Regions from separate parts of the Enterobacter cloacae complex sp. ECNIH7 genome, predicted to be linked through region 1. Evidence: predicted binding sites of a transcription regulator. Region 1 holds the regulator's gene; the other holds the start of a gene.
The links. Region 1 encodes PurR, which represses purine synthesis genes. Its sites were predicted from a motif close to CANGCAAACGTTTGCNTG; they were not measured.

Region 2: WM95_RS05390 (nucleoside-specific channel-forming protein Tsx) is a predicted target of PurR. The motif match lies at 2,637-2,654, and genes of this name have one in related genera.

Annotation. Positions count from the first base shown of each region.
Region 1 covers NZ_CP017990.1:2,154,586-2,158,798, reverse strand. Annotated here, with positions in the region: gene WM95_RS10725 (MFS transporter) at 1-1,093, opposite strand, end outside; gene cydH (cytochrome bd-I oxidase subunit CydH) at 1,257-1,346, opposite strand; gene purR (HTH-type transcriptional repressor PurR) at 1,644-2,669, shown strand; gene punR (DNA-binding transcriptional activator PunR) at 2,688-3,599, opposite strand; gene punC (purine nucleoside transporter PunC) at 3,714-4,213, shown strand, end outside.
Region 2 covers NZ_CP017990.1:1,117,492-1,121,704, reverse strand. Annotated here, with positions in the region: gene ribH (6,7-dimethyl-8-ribityllumazine synthase) at 1-188, opposite strand, end outside; gene ribD (bifunctional diaminohydroxyphosphoribosylaminopyrimidine deaminase/5-amino-6-(5-phosphoribosylamino)uracil reductase RibD) at 276-1,379, opposite strand; gene nrdR (transcriptional regulator NrdR) at 1,384-1,833, opposite strand; gene WM95_RS05395 (DUF3251 domain-containing protein) at 1,986-2,525, shown strand; gene WM95_RS05390 (nucleoside-specific channel-forming protein Tsx) at 2,793-3,677, shown strand; gene WM95_RS05385 (helix-turn-helix transcriptional regulator) at 3,798-4,213, opposite strand, start outside.

The DNA.
Region 1 (4,213 bases):
TAATCGCCCCCATCACCGGCACAAAGCTGTATCCCAGACCACCTGAAATCACGGCCCCACCGGCCGCGGCGCCCAGGGCATTACCCAGGTTAAACGCACCGATATTCACGGAAGATGAAAGTCCCGGCGCCTCGTGCGCGACACGCATCACGCGCATCTGCAGCGGCGGCACCACGGCGAAAGTGGCGGCTCCCCAGACGACCATCGCAATCGCGGCCCCAAACTCATTGCGCGCCAGCCACGGAATGGCAACCATGATGACTATCAGCAGGGTTAAGAAGCCCTTAAGCGTCCCGCTCACGGAACGGTCGGCAAATTTCCCGCCGAGAAAGTTGCCGATCGAGAAGCCCACGCCAATCAGCACCAGCATCGCGGTCACAAAGAGAGGGGTTGCGTGGGTGATGTCATGCAATACAGGTGAAATATAGGTGTAGAGGGTAAACATCGCCCCTGCCCCCAGCACGGTGGTCAGCAGCGCGGAGAGCACCTGCGGGCGCATCAGCACAGCCAGCTCTTTACGCACTTCCGGACGTTCTCCGGCGCTGCCTTTCGGCAGGGAGAAGAACAGCGCCACCATCGCAATCACGCCCAGTCCGGCCGTCGCCAGGAAGGACATTCGCCAGCCAATAACCTCGCCCAGCCAGGTTGCCGCAGGCACCCCGCCGATGTTGGCAATCGTTAGCCCCATAAACATGGTCGCCACGGCGCTCGCCTGCTTGTGTTTTGGCACCACGCTGGCTGCCACGACCGATCCCAACCCAAAGAACGCGCCGTGGTTAAGGCTGGTCAGAATACGCGATAGCATCAGAGTGGTGTAGTCCGGCGAAATGGCCGAAAGCACGTTGCCCAGGGTGAAAATCGCCATCAGGAAAATCAGCGCATTGCGGCGCGCGCGGTGCGAAAGCAGAAGCGTCATCAGCGGCGCACCGACCATCACGCCGATAGCGTAGGCGCTAATTAACATCCCTGCCGCAGGGATAGAGACATCTACGCCCCGGGCAATAACAGGCAGTAACCCCATCGGGGAGAATTCAGTGGTGCCAATCCCAAAAGCGCCAATCGCCAGGGCCAGCAGGGGAAAATTGATTTTCATGCGTCAACTCCGGATGCCGTGTCATTTGGTGACACAGAACAAAGAAGCGGAAAGCATGACATCAATCACAAAAAATGAGAAGTTAACAAAATGGCAAAAGATTTTTGCCAGAGAAGTAACAATCCGGGGAGTCGGGAGGGAGAAGGCTCTCCCTCCGCGTAAATCAGTGCAGCGCAGCCGTCAGACCGGCCGCAACAATCAGAGCCAGCACAACAACGGTGGTGAACAGCGAAAACTTAAGATCGGAACTCATCAATTTTTCTCCTTTTAATCCCCACACGAAAAGTGAGCTTGCTCATTTTTGCACAGATTACGTCAAAAATCTTCCTGGATTTATACTGATAACCACTTTACCTCTTCCCCTTTTCATCAAGATAGGACAAAATTCCACGCTAAATTTATTAGCGTACCGGCCATTGACCCCCTCCTGACGTCCCGTGTCGTTTTCCCGGCGTGCCGCAATTCAACATTGCGAGATAAGGGTGAGAGAAGGCAAACGTTTACCTTCAAGTTTTTCAGGAGCTTAGGATATGGTCTGGAGTGACATTTAATGGCAACAATTAAAGACGTAGCAAAACGCGCAAACGTTTCCACTACAACCGTATCACATGTAATTAACAAAACCCGCTTTGTGGCGGAAGAGACGCGCAACGCCGTCTGGGCAGCGATCAAAGAGCTGCACTATTCGCCAAGTGCGGTTGCGCGCAGCCTCAAGGTTAATCACACCAAGTCCATTGGATTGCTGGCGACCAGCAGTGAAGCGGCCTATTTTGCCGAGATCATTGAAGCGGTCGAAAAGAACTGCTTCCAGAAAGGCTATACCCTGATTCTGGGCAACGCGTGGAACAGCATTGAAAAACAGCGTGCCTACCTGTCGATGATGGCGCAAAAGCGCGTTGATGGCCTGCTGGTAATGTGCTCCGAGTATCCGGAGTCAGTGCTGTCGATGCTGGAAGAGTATCGCCATATTCCAATGGTGGTGATGGACTGGGGCGAAGCGCGCGCAGACTTCACCGATTCTGTTATCGATAACGCCTTTGAAGGCGGCTATATGGCCGGTCGTTATTTGATCGAACGCGGTCACCGCGAGATTGGCGTGATCCCCGGTCCGCTGGAGCGCAACACCGGCGCGGGCCGTCTGGCCGGTTTTATGAAAGCGATGGAAGAAGCGTTGATCAACGTGCCGGAAAACTGGATTGTGCAGGGCGACTTTGAGCCGGAATCGGGCTACCGCGCGATGCAGCAGATCGTCTCCCAGCCGCACCGTCCGACCGCCGTGTTCTGCGGAGGCGACATCATGGCCATGGGCGCGCTCTGCGCTGCCGACGAGCTGGGCCTGCGCGTACCGCAGGATATTTCCGTGATCGGGTATGACAACGTGCGTAACGCGCGCTTCTTCACCCCGGCGCTGACCACCATTCACCAGCCAAAAGACTCGCTGGGCGAAACGGCCTTTAACATGCTGATGGACAGAATCGTCAACAAGCGTGAAGAGTCGCAGTCCATTGAAGTTCACCCGCGTCTTATCGAACGCCGTTCCGTTGCGGATGGTCCGTTCCGCGACTACCGTCGTTAATCGCTTTACGGGGGCCAGCTACGCTGGCTCCCGTAACCATTCCCGGTTCAGCGTTTCGCTGTCTCCCAGATAATCCAGCAGCCAGGCCATCGCAGGCGAGACATCATTTTGCTGCCATGTCAGGCAGCAGGCCGCATCCGGGAACGGATTCTCCAGCGTCAGCTCAACCCACTCTCCGGTATCGATGCGCGGACGCGCGAAATGAACGGGCACCATCGCGACGCACAGCCCGGCGCTGAGGCACGTCGCCGACGATTCCCAGTCAGGGGCCACCACCCGCCGCTGGTTGTCGAGAAGCCAGGTGATACGCTTGGGCAATGAACGGGACGTATCTTCCAGCACCAGCGACGGCCAGTTGCGCAGCGTGTCATCGCTCAGCGGCCCTTCCATCGCCGCCAGCGGATGGTCGCTTGCCACCACGCATTTCCAGCTCAGCATTCCCATATCGCGAAAGGCGTAACGTCCCCCGACCGGGATCGCCTGCGTGGCCCCAATCGCCATCTCTGCCCTGCCGTCCGCCAGCGCATCCCAGACGCCGTTAAACACCTCCTGCGAGACCCGCAGCTCGACGTCAGAAAAATGACGATAGAAATCGACGATCATCTGCCGGGTGCGCTCGGGTTTAACGATGTTGTCCACCGCGATGGAAAGATGTCCCCGCCAGCCGTTAGCGATCTGCTGACACTGTTCGCGGGTGATCTGCATTTTTTTGATAACAGAACGCCCTTCTTTCAAAAACCACGCGCCTGCGGGCGTTAATTCCACATCACGATGCCGCCGTTCAAACAGCGGAACCGCCAGCCACTCCTCAAGCTGACGCACCGTGTAGCTGATTGCCGAAGGGACGCGGTGCAGCTCCTGCGCCGCACCGCTAAAGCTGCCGTTACGCGCAACAGCATCGACCACTTCAAGAGAATAATCTGACCACATTTTCTGCCTGCAAAATTTTTGAATGCACCCGCCAAATATTAGCGTTTCACAAGCGGCTTTGCACTCCCTACACTCAGCGCCAATGTATACCTGCCTCCTCAGGAGAATAAAATAATGCAACCCAGGAACAGTTTTTTAGTCTGGCTCGGCGGCTTGAGCGTGCTGGGCTTTTTGGCCACCGATATGTACCTGCCGGCGTTTGCCGCCATGCAGGAAGATTTACAAACGCCTGCTGCCGCCATCAGCGCCAGCCTGAGTTTATTCCTCGCCGGTTTTGCCTTCGCTCAGCTGCTCTGGGGACCGCTCTCGGATCGCTTTGGTCGTAAACCGGTACTGTTGCTGGGCCTGGCCATTTTTGCGGTGGGCTGCCTGGGAATGTTATGGGTACGCGATGCCACCTGGCTGCTGGTGCTGCGGTTTATTCAGGCCGTGGGCGTCTGTGCCGCGGCCGTGACCTGGCAGGCGCTGGTCACCGACTATTACCCGGCTAACCGCACAAACCGTATTTTCGCCACCATTATGCCGCTGGTGGGTCTCTCACCTGCCCTCGCTCCCCTGCTGGGCAGCTGGATCCTCGCGCATTTCGACTGGCAGGCCATTTTCGCCACGCTGTT
Region 2 (4,213 bases), 1.0 Mb from region 1:
GCCAGTGGCAGTTCGTAAGCGCCTGGAACCCAAACAACGGTAATGTTGTCATCTTTAACCTGGCCGATGCGTTTCAGGGCGTCAATCGCACCTTCCAGCAGGCTGTCGTTGATGAAGTTGTTGAAACGCGCAATGGTGATGGCGACGCGAGCGTCCGGGGTAGCTACAGCAGCTTCAATAATGTTCATACTCTTCCTTTACGGGTTCATTTGGCCCCGCAGGGGGGCGGATTTTATCATAATACTTTGCGCACTGCTTCCCTATTTCAGGAGCAATTACGCTGTCGTTAAGTGGAGGCAGACATCCGGGCCTACCGGACGAATCTCGCTAAATTTGAGTTGCGGTGCGTCGGCCAGTTTTTCAAGGCCGGGCAGCACAAACAGGCCGCGCGCGTCGTGACCTAACAGTTTAGGCGCAACGTAAACAATCAGCTCATCCACCAGCCCGGCCTGTAAAAGCGCACCGGCGAGCGTTGGCCCCGCTTCAACCCAGATGCTGTTCACCTGCTGCTTGCCGAGCAGCATCATCAGCACCACCAGATCCAGATGACCGTTATGCTCCGGCACCATAATACTGCGCACGCCTTCCGGCCATTCGCGCGTATCTTCTCTGGTGCGGGCAATCCAGGTTTCACCCGGCTGCTGGACAATACGCTGCTCCGGCGTCACGCGGTTCTGGCTATCAATGATAATACGCAGCGGCTGACGCAGGTTCTCCTGCGGGTACAGCGCCTGAGTATCGGCATTCAGCTCGTCCCAGCGCACGGTCATGGCCGGATCGTCAGCCAGAACGGTTTCACTGCTGGTGAGAATAGCATGGCTTTGCGCGCGCAGACGTTGCACATCGCGCCTTGCCTGCGGCGAGGTGATCCACTGGCTTTCGCCGTTTGCCATCGCCGTACGACCGTCCAGCGAGGCGCCCAGCTTAAGCTGAATATACGGGAACCCCGTGCGCATGCGCTTCAGAAAGCCTTTGTTGATCGCTTCCGCGTCCTGCATCATCAGCCCATGGCTGACGTCAATGCCTTCCTGCTGCAGGCGATACAGACCGCGTCCGGCAACCTGCGGATTCGGGTCCTGCATCGAGGCGACCACGCGTGAAACACCCGCCGCGATCAGCGCTTCACAGCACGGCGGCGTACGCCCGTAATGGCTGCAGGGCTCCAGCGTGACGTAGGCTGTGGCACCGCGCGCCTTCTCACCGGCCATGCGCAACGCATGGACCTCGGCATGCGGCTCGCCGGCACGATAGTGAAATCCCTCCCCTACGATCTCGCCATCTTTAACGATAACGCACCCGACGTTCGGGTTGGGATGGGTAGTAAAACGGCCGCGCTGCGCCAGCTTCATGGCTCGCGCCATGTAGATCTCATCCTGCATGAGCTTAATCCTGTAAGCGGGCGATCTCTTCGCCAAACTCTTTGATGTCTTCGAAGCTGCGGTAGACCGAGGCGAAGCGGATATAGGCGACCTTATCAAGCTTTTTCAGCTGCTCCATCACAAGGTTGCCGATCATTTTGCTCGGCACTTCACGCTCACCCAAACCACGAAGGTAAGATTTTATGTGGTTTAACGCCATCTCAACGTCATCCGCGCTGACAGGGCGTTTTTCCAGGGCCTTCAGCATCCCGCTGCGCAGTTTCTCTTCGTTAAACGGCTCGCGCACGTCGTTGCTTTTTACCACGCGCGGCATTACCAGCTCTGCAACCTCAAAGGTCGTGAAACGCTCGTTGCACACCAGACACTGCCGACGACGGCGTACGGATGACCCTTCGCCCACAAGACGAGAGTCGATGACTTTGGTATCCACAGCGGAGCAGAATGGGCAATGCATACGGTATCCCTGTTATGTGGTTAACTAATTTTCATTTTACCCTGATCTGGCCTGACAACAAAGGAAGAGCTTTTTGAGACAAAGGATCTATGTCTGACACGTTGAGGCTGGCTACCATTAAGGCGATCCGTTATTTCAAGGAAATAAACGCAATGACAAGACGTTACCTGAAGATTTTGCTGGTGGGGAGCCTCTTCACCCTTAGCGCCTGTGCACAGCAAACCGAAGTTCGCCAGATGAAACAAAGCGTCAACACGCTCAATACGGCGATGGACAAACTGAATAAAGAAACGGTGAAGATCACCCAACAAAACGCGCTGAACGCAAAATCCAGCAGCGGGGTGTATCTGCTGCCTGGTGCCAATACGCCTGCGCGGCTCAACAGCCAGATTGGCACGCTTAAAATGTCACTGGTGAACGTTGCGGCGAATGCAGATGGTACTCGCGGAACATTACGGATCCAGGGAGAATCCAACGATCCACTTCCGGCCTTCAGTGGCACCGTCGAGTGGGGCCAGATCCAGGGCACAACCGAGAGCTATCAGGAAGTGAATGTGAAGAACCAGTTGTTCACTGCTCCCGCGAGTATACTGGCGCCCAGCGATGTTGATATCCCGCTTCAGCTGAGTGGACTCACGCCAGATCAATTAGGTTTTATCCGCATCCACGATATCCAGCCCGCCGCGCAGTAACCCCTCCTTCAGCGGAGTGCAATGTCACTCCGCTAACATTTACATTTCGTATGGATTGGCAACATAAATGATTGCCGCTACAATCCCGGCCGTTTAAAGTACGCAAACGTGAACGCAATCGATTACGCGTGTGAGAGATATGTGAAACAACACATATTTTTGTGAGCAGGGATTCCTATAATAGGCACCGCAGAAACACGAAATATTTAGAAACGCAATTCGCGCATTTTTCACTCCCGGAAGGGAATTTCAATCAGTGGCATGATTATGAAAAAAACATTACTTGCAGCCGGCGCTGTGCTGGCACTTTCCTCCTCTTTCACTGTTAACGCAGCGGAAAACGATAAACCACAATATCTCTCCGACTGGTGGCACCAGAGCGTTAACGTCGTGGGCAGCTACCACACCCGTTTCGGACCACAGATCCGCAACGATACCTACCTGGAGTACGAAGCGTTCGCCAAGAAAGACTGGTTTGATTTCTACGGCTATATGGATGCACCGGTATTCTTCGGCGGTAACACCGACGCGAAAGGTATCTGGAACCACGGTTCCCCACTGTTCATGGAAATTGAACCACGCTTCTCTATTGATAAACTGACCGGTACCAGCCTGGCGTTTGGTCCGTTCAAAGAGTGGTACTTCGCGAACAACTACATCTACGACATGGGCCGCAATAAGTCTGGTCGCCAGAGCACCTGGTACATGGGTCTGGGTACGGACATCGATACCGGCCTGCCAATGAGCCTGTCTCTGAACGTGTATGCTAAGTACCAGTGGCAGAACTACGGCGCCGCGAACGAAAACGAGTGGGATGGCTACCGTTTCAAAGTGAAATACTTTGTGCCAATTACCCAGCTGTGGGGCGGTAACCTGAGCTATATCGGCTTCACCAACTTTGATTGGGGTTCAGATCTGGGCGACAACGACTTCCGCGACCTGAACGGTAAGAAAGCGCGCACCAACGACTCCATCGCCTCCAGCCACATCCTGGCGCTGAACTACGATCACTGGCACTACTCTGTTGTTGCGCGTTACTGGCACAACGGTGGTCAGTGGAACGACGACGCGAGCCTGAACTTCGGCAACGGCGACTTCAGCGTTCGCTCTACCGGCTGGGGTGGTTACCTGGTTGTGGGTTATAACTTCTAACCTGTGCGGGACTGTGCGGGCTGCTGCCCTCACCCTGCCCCTCTCCCACAGGGAGAGGGAACAAATACTAAAAACGGCAACATACGTTGCCGTTTTGCTTTTACCTCGCCGCCAGGCTTTTTACTGCTTAACCTTCCGCAAAAAATCCGCCAGAGACCTGTCCGCACTCTCGCTAAACCGCCTCTCCGTCTGCACAATATTGAGACATCGGTCGAGCCGGAAACAGCGATAGTCATCGCGCCGTTCGCACCACGCCGCCAGCAGCCAACGCTCCCCCCAGAAGAACAATCCTAACGGCTGAACCTCACGCTGTGAGAGTTGCCCAACTTCGTCGCGGTAATGCAACGCCAGCACACGCTGAGCGGAAATTGCCTGATGAATCATGTCAAAATCGCTACGGGAGTGGCTTTGCATGCAAAAATCCGGGGCGTAGATCCGCGTCTGCTCCGCCTTTCGACGACTCTCCTCGGGCAGGATAGCCAGCACCTTCTCCTGAGCCGACTCCAGCTCGCGCGACAGCGATTCCCCTCCCCAAG